DNA from 3 places in the Congregibacter litoralis KT71 genome. Region 2 is predicted to be linked to each of the others. Evidence: predicted binding sites of a transcription regulator. Region 2 holds the regulator's gene; each other region holds the start of a gene.
The links. Region 2 encodes sigma-54, which starts transcription at its own class of promoters, with help from an activator protein. Its sites were predicted from a motif close to TGGCACANNNNTTGCNNT; they were not measured.
Positions count from the first base shown of each region.

Region 1: the regulator sigma-54 is predicted to act here: its motif matches at 2,231-2,248, upstream of KT71_RS07025 (adenosine deaminase family protein).
Region 3: the regulator sigma-54 is predicted to act here: its motif matches at 1,704-1,721, upstream of glnA (glutamate--ammonia ligase).

Region 1 covers NZ_CM002299.1:1,534,216-1,538,428, forward strand. The annotation lists gene KT71_RS07010 (TonB-dependent siderophore receptor) at 1-78, opposite strand, end outside; gene KT71_RS07015 (cupin domain-containing protein) at 364-936, opposite strand; gene puuE (allantoinase PuuE) at 1,042-2,058, opposite strand; gene KT71_RS07025 (adenosine deaminase family protein) at 2,310-3,836, shown strand; gene KT71_RS07030 (purine nucleoside permease) at 3,888-4,213, shown strand, end outside.
Region 2 covers NZ_CM002299.1:3,330,681-3,334,893, reverse strand. The annotation lists gene KT71_RS15205 (PTS sugar transporter subunit IIA) at 1-265, opposite strand, end outside; gene hpf (ribosome hibernation-promoting factor, HPF/YfiA family) at 292-579, opposite strand; gene KT71_RS15195 (RNA polymerase factor sigma-54) at 716-2,197, opposite strand; gene lptB (LPS export ABC transporter ATP-binding protein) at 2,545-3,270, opposite strand; gene lptA (lipopolysaccharide transport periplasmic protein LptA) at 3,248-3,967, opposite strand; gene lptC (LPS export ABC transporter periplasmic protein LptC) at 3,951-4,213, opposite strand, start outside.
Region 3 covers NZ_CM002299.1:354,794-359,006, reverse strand. The annotation lists gene typA (translational GTPase TypA) at 1-1,438, opposite strand, end outside; gene glnA (glutamate--ammonia ligase) at 1,816-3,222, shown strand; gene KT71_RS01690 (ISL3 family transposase) at 3,276-4,213, opposite strand, start outside.

The sequences.
Region 1 (4,213 bases), 1.8 Mb from region 2:
CTGGGCAAGGGGCACGGCGGCGATGATCGCGGCTATGGACGCTGCCAGGGGCAGCCTGCGGGTGGTGAATGTCTTCATGAACTCTCCTCAAATACATGATGCTGTCAGGCGGCATGGGCTGCGAGACACTGCTTTATTACCGATGGGGCACTACTCCAAAAAGTAGTGCACGATTGATGCCAATACCAAGGCCATTTGTTGCCAAAAATATCGTTATATTTATCAGTGACTTAGCGGGGCTGCCGGGGCTGGAATATCGCTATATTCCGCCTAAGCAGCCCGTTGTTTTGCTCCACGGAGCCATCGTGCACCGAGATGGTGCGCCACCTTGGCAGGGCCGTCAATTGCCGAGGGCGCGGATTATTACCGCTTCGGTGCGGACTCCCGGCTCAGGGCTTCGATATAGCTGCGGTGTTGCGGGTAGGTCGCCAGGAGTTCGGCCGTTACGCCCAGGGTCATATCTCCGTAATCAAAGCCCGGACTCACGGCCTCACTGATAAGACCGTAACCCTGCTCTACACCCGTGAGCCGCGATGCCTTCCACACGCCTCCCGGCACGGTCATCTGCAGCAGTTGGCCTTTACGGGGATCGGCGCCCATGACACGGGTTTCCATTTCACCGTCCGGATGGATCAGCACGTACTCGATGGGGTCGCCAAGATGGAAATAATGGACGATGTCCGAGCGGTTTTGATGAAAGTGACCGATGGGCCCCTCGGCGGTGAGGAGATAATAGATCGAGGTCATGCTGAAACGTTCAGCGCCATCACTGTCTACGCGCGGCTGGTTTGTGGCCTCGTAGGTGCGGCGATAAAAGCCGCCTTCGACATGACCCTTCAGGTCGAGACTCTCGATGAGCGTCTGGGCGTCGATGGGTGCCTCCTCAGCCATGCCCGACGAGGTCACGACAGTGGCCATCGTTAAAAGCGCGGCCAACAATGTTCCGGTTCCCGATCTGCACATGCCGACAGTGCGTCCTCTGCGGCTCCGGATCATAAAAGCAGGGATCATCGTTAAGACTCCTCATAGCGATTCGCTGTCTCAGGGATGCTGTGGTGGGGAATGTTGCACAGGCTGGTGGGGGTAGTAATGCTCGTGCCAGTGACGCGCGATGTCGACGCGCCGACACAGCCAGGCGTCATCATGCTGCTGCACATAATCAAGAAACCGCTGGAGCGCTAAAAATCGCCCGGGCCGCCCCGCAAGGCGGCAGTGGAGACCGATGTTGAGAAGCTTGGGCTGCTCAGCACCCTCGGCGTAGAGCACGTCGAAGCTGTCTCGGAGGTAGTTGAAAAACTGCTCGCCATCCGCGAAGCCCTGAGCGCTGGAAAAGCGCATGTCGTTACTGTCAAGGGTGTAGGGGATTATCAGATGAGCGCCGTCGCCCCCCTTAATCCAATAAGGCAGATCGTCTGCGTAGGAGTCGGAGTCGTAGAGAAATCCCTCATGCTCCAGCAGCAGTGAGCGCGTATTGGGGCTGTCCCGGCCGGTGTACCAACCCAGGGGGCGTTCGCCCGTGAGTTCTGTGTGCCAGTCGATGGCCCGGCGCATGTGTTCGCGCTCCACATCTTCGGGCACCTCCTGGTAGTTGATCCAGCGCAGGCCGTGACAGGCAATCTCCCAGTCGGCTTCCCCCATCGCGGCGACCGCCTCGGGATTTCTTGCCATGGCCATGGTGACGCCAAACACCGTAACGGGCACCTCGCGTTGAGTGAACAAGCGGTAGAGGCGCCAGAAGCCCGCGCGGCTGCCGTATTCATAGAGGGACTCCATGCTCATATGGCGATCGGCGTAGGCGCTGGGGTTAAACATTTCCGATAGAAAAACCTCGGAGCCGTCGTCGCCGTGGAGCACGGAATTCTCACCGCCTTCCTCGTAATTCACAACGAATTGCACGGCAATGCGCTTTCCGCCGGGGAGAGAAAATTCAGGAGGATGCTGGCCGTAACCAAGCATATCTCTAGGGTAGGGTGATTTGGGGTCCACAAAGCATTCCGGCGCAAGGCTGAGCCCTAAGGATGCATGGGCGGTGGGAAAGCGGCAAGGGTTGATGGCCACGGCTTGGCTCAAACGCTCGTTTCGCGGCCGCGCCCTCTTTTGGGTGTCGTTTTGCTCTATTTTGGTGCGTTGCTCTATGGCGTGCGGACCAAAGGCGTGCCTCAGATTGGCGCCGGGCCCGCCGGGCCCGTCAGTGCTTGCGGAACGGAGTCGTGGTCAGCTTCAGGGTTTGTGGCATCGAACTTGCGTTGCGAGAGGCCCCCAACTGACGGATGATGCTCAGCCTTGGGGGCAATGAGAGAGCGGGAGTTATGCGGGTCATCACTAAATACAGCGACTCAACAGTGGATACGGCAGCCATCAGCCAAGGCCGGGCGCATGGCCGACGTCTCCGAATCCACGATTTATTTGCCGTGGTGGTGATGCTCTTTACCCTGTGCAGTGGCGCAGGGCATGCTGCTCTGCCCGAGGCTTCCGATGACATGTCCGCGTGGTTTGAAGCTTTTAAGGGCGAGGCCAGCGACGAGGAACTCTATCGTTTTCTCTACGCCATGCCCAAAGGTGGCGACCTTCACAATCATTTGTCGGGCTCCATTCGCTCCGAATGGTTTTACGAACTCGCGCTCGCGCAGCAAAAAAACGGCTACCGCTACTACACGCGGGTGAAGATCAACAATTGCCGGCCCTATGGCAGCAATGCATTTACCGAAACTCCCTACCTCATGCTGTTTGTCAACGTGCAGGAGAGTAACTACGAGACCCTCAGTGCCTGTGAGAAAGAGGAATATCTTCCCCTGGACGAACTCAACGCCGAGGAAAAAGAAGCCTGGTTGGATAGTCTGCGCCTCGATAAAGCCCATGAGGGCCGGGATGAATTTTTTCAAACACACTGGCAACGCATGGGCGATCTGTACTTTAACCCCCATCTTGCCGCCGATGCCCTCGTAATGAATATGCAGAAATTCGGTGCTGAGGGCCTGCTGTACATGGAAAGCATGATCGGTGTGTTTGGCTTCATCGACCCCGGTGGGCAGGCCCTGACCCCCGATGATGTGGCCCGGATTTATCGCGCGCGCCTACAGGACGATGATGCGCTGGCGACGGGTGTCGAAGTTCGGCTCCAAACCACGATTCTGCGCTTTTTGCCCGATGCCGATGAGCATCTGCGCTATCTCTACGATTTTACAAGCCGGCACAATGACCTCTTTGTCGCGGTGAACATGGTGGGGCGGGAGGACAACGACAAAGGCTACCCCTTGCGGTTTCTTGAGACCCTGCGGGATCTGCGCCGCAGCTATAACAATGTGCGCCTGTCTATCCATGCGGGGGAGGTGGACGAACCCAACAGTCATGTGAGCGATACCCTGCTTCTGGGGGCTGATCGCATAGGTCACGGCGTCAACCTCATCAGTGACCCCGACACCATGCGCCTGATGCGCAACGGCGCTTATCTCGTGGAGATCAACCTGGTGTCGAATCTGCTTTTGGAATACGTCCGGGACTACAGCGAGCACCCCTTTCCCGAGTACCTGCGCACGGACATCCCCGTGGCCCTGTCCACAGATGACCGGGGTATGTGGGACAGTAATCTTACGGATGAATTCTATGTGGCCGTGAAGGAGTTCAATCTCAGCTGGGACGAGTTGCTGCTCCTGTCCCGGAATTCCATCGCCCACGGGTTTCTGCCAGAGGTCAGGAAAGCGGAGCTGCTGGCCTTGTTTGCCGCGCGAATCGATGACTTCGCCCGGCAGATAGCCGCGAAGCCCGCCGCTGCCCTGTCATCGGAGGCCGAGAGCTATGGATTTATCTGCGACCGCTACGAGCTTTGTGAGTGGTAGAGTTATCCCCCTTTTTTTAAAACTATCGACGTCATAACCGAGAGGATCTCCATGCGAAACATGCTCGCCCTGATGTGCTTACCCCTTCTGAGCCTGGTGCTCAGCGCCTGTGGTGGTGAAGCGTCTGCTCCAAGCGTTGCAAAGGTGGATACCACGCCCGAGCCCATACCTGTGAAAGTGGTGGTCGTCACCATGTTTGAAATTGGCGAGGACAGCGGTGATCAGGCCGCGGAGTTCCAGCTGTGGAATGAGCGTCGCAATCTCGATCAGGTGTTCGAGTTCGGTGCTCATCACGATCTGCATTTCGACAGCGAGAATAGTGTGTTGGTCATGGTGACCGGTATCGGCACGGCGAAATCCACCGCATCGACCATGAT
Region 2 (4,213 bases):
CACAGTCCCTGAGACGGCAGTGAGGTATCGCGATGCCATTGCCCAGAGCGGTGCTTCCCAGTTTTTCCCGTGCCAGCATGCCGGCGACCAGCTCATCCGGGTGGAACTCATCCCGGTCACTCCCCAGTACCTCCGCAACCAGGTCAAAGAGGTGCTTCTTGCTGCCCCCGGGTATGCGGCACAGGCTGCGTGCCGGCGTGAGCAGATCGCTGACGCTGTTGGCGGCGTGGGGTGTTTCCGGGCTCATGGTCGGGATTGCTGACATGGGTAATTCAAAAAGCTCCCTGGCGTTTAGTGGGGTCGGTTCTTTTCCTTGTGCTTGATCAGCTGTCGATCAAGCTTGTCCACAAGGGCATCAATGGCGGCATACATATCTTCCGAGTCAGCGGAGGCAAACAGATCCTTGCCGGCGATATGCACCGTGGCCTCTGCTGTCTGTACCATTTTCTCCACGATGAGTGTCACCTCGGACTTGCTGATCTGACTGTAGTGCCGCTGCAAACGTTCGAACTTTGCTTCTACGTACTCCCGCAGGGCATCGGTGACTTCGACGTGGTGTCCGCTGATTACTATTTGCATGCGCTTCTCCTTTTTCTTTCTTTCCGCTGGGTGTTTTGCAACGTTCTTGTCTTTCTGTCGTTGGATCTTTCCTTGAATCGATCTTTATACGGCTTGGCGAGCGTCACGCCGCAGCGCGCAGGGGCTACCGCCATGTTTATACAAGCCGCTTGCGCTCGTTGGACGGTGGAATGGTGAGGCTATCCCGGTACTTGGCGATGGTCCGCCGGGCGACCTGAATGCCCTGACCCTCGAGTAGTTCCGCAAGCTTGCTGTCGGAGAGCGGTTTGCGGGGATTTTCCGCGGCCACGAGTTTTCGGATGAGAGCACGAATGGCCGTGGAGGAGCAGGCGCCACCACTGGTGGTGGCCACATGACTGGAAAAAAAGTATTTGAGTTCAAAGATGCCCCGCGGCGTGTGCATATATTTACGCGTCGTTACACGGGATATGGTCGATTCATGCATTTCCACGGCCTCCGCGATGTCGTGCAATACCAGGGGCTTCATGGCCTCTTCCCCGTACTCCAGGAAGTTCCGCTGGCGCCTCACTATTTCTGTAGACACCTTCATCATGGTTTCGTTTCGACTCTGGAGACTTTTCAGAAACCATTTGGCCTCCTGAAGATTGTCCCGAAGGTAGCTGTTATCAGCGCTGTTGTCGGCGCGCTTGATCATGCCGGCGTAGTAGTCGTTGATCCGCAGTCGCGGCGCGGTGTCGGGGTTCAGCTCTACCACCCAGCGGCCCTCCTTGCGGCTGACATAGACATCGGGAACGATGTACTCCGTATCGTCGTCCCCAAACTGCTTGCCGGGCAGAGGGTCCAGGGAGCGCACGAGAGTCAGGACGCCGCGAAGATCATCTTCCGAAAGTTTCATACGGCGCATGATCTGTGCGTAGTCGCCGCTGCTCAGTTGATTGATGTGACGGTTGATCAAAATCTTTGCCTGATCCAGCCAGGGTGTCTGGGGATCGAGCTGTTTGAGCTGCAACTGCAGGCATTCCTGCAGGTCCCGGGCGAACACTCCCACGGGCTCAAACTGCTGGAGGGCGTGGAGGACGGCGGTGACCTCCTCTTTTTCGATCTCAAGTTCCGGCGGGAAAAGTTCAAGAAGATCTTCGACGCTGCTATTGAACCTGCCGTTGGCATCCGTGGCATCGATGATGGCCAGGGCCACGATGCGGTCACTGTCGGACAGGCGGGTGAGATTGAGCTGCCACCGCAAGTGATCCTGCAGACTCTCGCTGCCCCGGTTGCGGCTGTCGAAGTCAAAGTCCTCACCGGCACCTTCGGATGGGGGAGGTGCGCTCGAGGGAAGGATGTCCTCCCACTGCGTATCCACGGGCAGGTCTTCGGGCATGTTCGCCTCGAATTCTCCCTCGGCGGAGGCTTCGTCGACGTTGGCGCTCCGTTCAGGGTTGTCCATGGGGCCTTCGTGATTGCCGGAGTCTTCGCGGTCGGGTTTTTCCGGGGTATCGGCTTGCTCCTCTTCCACCTCGAGCATGGGGTTTTCCTGCAGCGCCTGTTCGATTTCCTGCTGTAAATCGAGGGTGCTCAGTTGCAACAGCCGAATAGCCTGCTGCAACTGCGGTGTCATCGTCAGCTGGTGACCGAGCTTGAGATGTAGTCCCTGCTTCATAGCGCGTCAGTCCTGCCCTATTGCGCTACGCACCGATGGTCTTGTGCCATCTGGGTGCGCTCTTACGCGCGCTCTGACCCGATTCGGGCCCGCGCGCATCCCCACGGTGAGACAGTGCATTGCTGTCCAATAGACCTGAGTGTAGGCCTGCACCGAGGTCCGTGCAACGCCTTGGCTCGCTTATTGCATTATGGTAATGAAAAATAATGAAACGTGGTGGAAGAATAGTGCAGATTGCTTGAGGGCAGTGGAGGGCAGTGGAGGGCAGTGGAGGGCAGTGGAGGGCAGTGGAGGGCAGTGGAGGGTAGCCGGATGGGTAACGCCCAGCGGCATAGCGCACCGGGCAGCTAGAGGCGAAAATTCTCGCCGAGATAGGTCTTGCGCACCTTGGCGTTTTCTAGAACGTCCTGAGGGCTGCCCTGGGCAATGATGTGGCCCTCGCCCACAATAAATGCGGTTTCGCAGATATCCAGTGTTTCCCGCACATTGTGGTCCGTAATCAGAACACCGATGCCCCGGGTCTGGAGGTGGCGGATGATGTTCTTGATGTCGCCCACAGAGATGGGGTCCACGCCGGCAAAGGGTTCATCCAGGAGAATGAACTTGGGCTCCATGGCCAGAGCCCGGGCAATCTCTACGCGACGGCGTTCGCCGCCGGAAAGTGCCTGACCAAGGCTGTCCCGGAGATGGCCGACATGAAACTCCTCAAGGAGCTCGTCGCGGCGCGTCCGGCGCTCCGCACGGCTCAGGTCTTTGCGGGTTTCCAGAATAGAGAGGATATTGTCGCCAACGCTCATGCGGCGGAAGATGGAGGCTTCCTGAGGCAGGTAACCGATACCGCGGCGGGCCCGCTCGTGCATGGGCAGGGCGGTAATACTTTCATCGTCAATCAGAATGTCACCGCCGTCCGAGGCCACGATGCCCACGATCATGTAGAAGCAGGTGGTTTTTCCCGCACCATTGGGGCCCAGGAGTCCCACGACCTGGGCGCTCTGTACCTCAATACTCACGTCCTTGACGACGGCCCGGCCACGGTAGGCTTTTGCAAGACTACGGGCTGTCAGGGTCGCCATCGACGCCTCCCCGGGGATTCTGCCCACTCTCGCCCGGCCCGGGCTCGCTTGCCGGTGCTTCGCTGTTCTTATCGTTGCTGTCCTTTTTATCGCCAGAGTTGTCGTCACCGTCGCGGGTCTCCGCTTCGATGACCGCGGCGGGGATAATGACCTGCACCCGTCCACTGGCATCTTCCGGGGCCGCGTCGGCGCGGACGCGCTGCTCGGCCATGAAGTAGTCGATGGAATCGCCGCTCACCACGGCGCCGTCCTGCTCGATGACCGCGGCTTCTCGCAGTTGCACCCACTCGCGGGACTTCTCGTACACAATGCGGCCGGCGCTTGCGGTGACGAACCCCTTGTCGATCTCCGGCTGCTGGCGCAGGGTCGCGGGCTCACCGACAGCGATGATGCGATCGGCGGCCTCACTGTCGTGAAATATCGTGATCTTGTCCGCACGGATGTGCAGGCTGCCCTGCTTCATGACCACGTCGCCGCTGTACACGGTGAACCCCGCGCGCTCATCCCGCACGGCGCGGGCAGCGGTGATTTCAATGGACTGCAAACGATCTTCGGGGAGCGCCAACGCAGGGTAAGAGCCCAAGGCGCCGATGATCATGGCACAGCGCGCCAGGATAGCGCAGAGCCTGCGCAGCAGCACGGCGTACCCCTGCCGGGCGGTCGAGGATTCGACTTTTACGTCAGCTTTGGGGGACATAGACCGTCCTGACAGCGCCGCTGAGAGACGCGACCTGGGCCCTTAGGTTGATGTAGATCTGGTCTGCCACGGTTTCGTTGTCACCCTGCCAGATGCGCACACTGGCGGTGCTTCGCGCGGCCTGTTTGGGCATGTTGATGATCATGCGTTCCGTGAGAAATTGCACGTTCTCTACGTCGTATTGGAGCCGCACGTCGCCGTTCAGCACCAGGACTTCAGTCTCCTCGCGCAGCTGCCCCTCCCGGG
Region 3 (4,213 bases), 1.4 Mb from region 2:
TGGGCGCATCTTTTACCGGGCCGTAATGATCAAAGATGTGGGTGAGGGTCCCGCTGCCCGAGGTGAGGGTAAGGAACAGCGAGCGGAAACCAATGAGACCGCGCGCCGGCACAATAAACTCCAGACGCGTCCAGCCCTTGCCGTCGGGGCTCATGTTCTTGAGCTCAGCGCGACGTGCGCCCAGCTCTTCCATGAGCGCGCCCTGGTGCTGGTCTTCACAGTCGATGACCAGCTCCTCAAAAGGCTCGTGAATCACGCCATCCACTTCCTTACGGATCACTTCCGGACGGGACACACCCAGTTCGAAGCCTTCACGGCGCATGGTTTCAATCAACACCGAAAGATGCAGCTCACCGCGACCCGAGACCTTGAACTTGTCCGGGGTGTCACCAGGCTCGACGCGCAGGGCTACATTGTGAATAAGCTCCCGCTCGAGGCGCTCGGCAATATTACGGGAGGTAACGTACTTGCCTTCCTTGCCGGCAAAAGGCGAGTCATTGACCTGAAAGGTCATGCTCACGGTAGGCTCATCAACGCTCAGGGGAGGCAGGGCATCGGGGTTGGCAGGATCACAGAGCGTGTCCGATATGTTCAGCTCTTCGATCCCCGTTACGCAGACAATGTCGCCCGCAGAGGCTTCTGTCGTGTCGATACGCTCCAGGCCCATATAGCCCATGACCTTGAGAACCCGGCCGTTGCGCTTGGCACCTTCCCGATCGATGACAGCCACCTGGGTATTGGGTCGCAGCACCCCGCGGGTGATCCGGCCTACGCCGATAACACCGACGTAGCTGTTGTAGTCCAGGGCGCTCACCTGCAATTGCAGGGGGCCATCGACATCAACATCGGGCGCCGGCACATGCTCGAGGATCGTTTCGAACAGGGGCGTCATGTCCGTCGCCATATCCTCGTGATCGAGGCCTGAAATTCCCTCGAGGGCTGAGGCGTAGATGATCGGAAAGTCCAGCTGCTCCTCGCTGGCACCGAGGGCATCAAAGAGATCGAATACCTGATCGACCACCCAGTCCGGGCGCGCGCCCGGGCGGTCCACCTTGTTAATCACCACGATAGGCTGCAGACCCTGGGCAAAGGCCTTGGAGGTCACAAAGCGCGTCTGGGGCATGGGGCCGTCCACCGCATCTACCAGAAGGAGCACGGAATCCACCATGGACAGTACCCGCTCCACCTCACCACCGAAATCGGCGTGCCCCGGGGTATCAACGATGTTGATGCGGTGATCGCCATAGGTGATCGCCGTGTTCTTCGCCAGGATGGTGATACCGCGCTCCCGCTCCTGATCATTGGAATCCATAATGCGCTCGGCGTCCGCGTTGCGTCGGTCCAGGGTTCCCGACTGCCTGAGGAGGCAGTCGACCAGGGTGGTTTTGCCATGGTCTACGTGGGCAATAATGGCGATGTTGCGGAGTTTCTCGATCACAGCGATAGTCCGGCCCCGGCGCAGTAAGCGGTATCCGGCAGCTCTTTAAAAGAATTGGGGGGCTAAAAAAGGGCGCGATTATAGCCGCGGAATGCCAGCCTGCACAGCGCCGTTAGGTGGCACAATGCACACCTCCGGCAATGCCCGACGGCGCGGCGCGTCATTTTGGTGCAAAGGCGCACCATGAGGTGGCAAAATGACGCAAAGGTGGAGCGCTCTCGTACAAAACTTCATCTATATCAATCGCTTGGAAACAGCACCGCTGTGGCACAGGACTTGCTGTTTCCTAAGGCACTTTTACTGTTAAGGTGCATGTCCCCGAAGGCCTCGTGCCTCAGGCGTGAGTAGCACCTATTTTCCCCACTGGAGGACCCACAATGTCAGAGAAGACTCTGAACCTGATCAAAGAAAGCGAAGCCGGCTGGGTAGACCTGCGCTTCACGGATACCCGCGGAAAAGAGCAGCACGTCTCCATCCCGTCCAGCGAAGTCGACGAAGACTTTTTTGACGGCGGCAAGATGTTTGATGGCTCGTCTATCGCTGGCTGGAAAGGCATCAATGAGTCCGACATGATCCTCATGCCCGACGATAGCAGCAGCGTCCTGGACCCCTTTACGGACGACACCACCGTTATCCTCCGCTGCGACATCGTTGAGCCCATGACCATGCAGGGCTATGAGCGCGATCCACGCTCCGTTGCCCATCGCGCCGAGGAATACCTGAAGTCCACCGGTATCGGCGACACCGCTTACTTCGGTCCCGAGCCCGAGTTTTTTGTATTTGACGATGTGAAGTGGCACGCCGATATGTCCGGTGCCGGCTACTCCATCAACTCCGAGGAGGCCGCCTGGGCCTCCAACCACAGCTTTGACGACGGCAACATCGGCCACCGTCCCGGCGTGAAAGGGGGCTATTTCCCCGTACCGCCCGTCGATTCTCTCCACGACATTCGTGCCGCCATGTGTGCTGCCATGGATCAGATGGGACTGCCCATCGAAGTGCATCACCACGAAGTGGGCACCGCGGGCCAGTGCGAGATTGGTGTGAAGTTCAACACCCTGATCAAGAAAGCCGACGAAGTACAGATCCTCAAGTACTGCGTACACAATGTAGCCCATGCCTATGGCAAGACTGCGACCTTTATGCCCAAGCCCCTCGTTGGTGACAACGGATCGGGAATGCATGTGCACCAGTCCATCAGCAAAGACGGTGAGAACGTGTTCGCTGGTGACGGCTATGCAGGGCTGTCCGAGACGGCGCTCTATTACATCGGCGGCATCATCAAGCATGCCCGTGCCCTCAACGCCTTCACCAATGCGTCGACCAACAGCTACAAGCGCCTGGTGCCGGGTTTTGAAGCACCGGTCATGCTGGCCTACTCTGCACGTAACCGATCGGCGTCAATCCGCATCCCCTACGAGCCCAGCCCCAAGGGCAAGCGCGTGGAAGTGCGTTTCCCCGATCCCACAGCCAACCCCTACCTGGCTTTCGCAGCCATGCTGATGGCGGGCCTGGACGGTATCCAGAACAAGATCCACCCCGGCGATGCCGCGGACAAGGATCTTTACGATCTGCCCCCGGAAGAAGGCAAGGCCATCCCCACCGTGGCATCCAGCCTGAGCATGGCCATGGAAGCCCTGGATGCGGATCGCGCATTCCTTACGGCGGGGGGCGTGTTTACCGACGACATGATTGACGGTTACATCGCTCTCAAGTCTGAGGAGATCGAAACCCTCGATATGACCACGCACCCCGTGGAATTTGACATGTACTACTCCGTCTAAGCACCCACGGAAAGTACGCAGAAGCCCGCTTGGACAGCGGGCTTTTTTTTGGTTCATCGCGCCTTTCCGGGAAAAGCGGATTTAATCTTGAGGAAGAAGTAATCGCTATCACGATATCCGTAGGCCATTCGTTTGATGACCTTGATGCGGTTATTCACACCTTCCAGCACGCTCGTGTTTAGCGGGTAAACAGCACTGGCAATAATGCCCTCGGCATACGGTTTCAGGTTCTTTGCAAAGCGCCTGAGCGGCTCAATCCCACTTGCCAGAGCCTGGTTGTACCAATGCGTCCAACGCCATCGAGCGGCTCGTTCGTTCTTGGCATACCAAAGCTGCTTTAGCTGGCTCTTCATCAGATATGTGATCATCAAGGGTTGGTTGATCGCCAAGAGCTCGTTGAGATCCGCCGCCTGCCGTTCGTCTAGATTTTCCGGGTTGCGCAGTAGTAGCCATCTAGATTGCTTCACCGCTCGACGAGCCGGCCTGTCCTGCCGTAACGCATTCGCCTGATCGACTCGCACACGATCAATGACTTCACGGCCGAACTTGGCCATCACGTGGAAGAGATCGTAGACCACGCGCGCCTGTGGGCAGTGCGCCTGCACTTCCAGGTCCATAGCCGTGTTCTGATCCATTGCAACGGCTTCAATATGCTGGCAATGCTCACCCAGCCAGACAAAGAAGGGCCTGACCGCTTCGCGAGAACGGCCTTCGCCGACCCACAGTACTTGCCGCCGTTCGGCGTCCATCACAACACTGGCGTAACGATGCCCCTTGAATAACGCGAATTCATCCATCACCAGATAACGCACGCGGCTCAGGTCTAGGGGCGGCAGCTCGCGCCCCAATCGAGCCTTATCGATCGCCTTGAGCGTATGCCAGTGCAGGCCTGTCAGTTGGGCGACGTGTTTGATCGGCAGCAGTCGTAACAGCACCTCCGCGTGAAGACGCATGCGCTCCGTCATGCGAGCACGGGGCGCTAGCCAGGAGA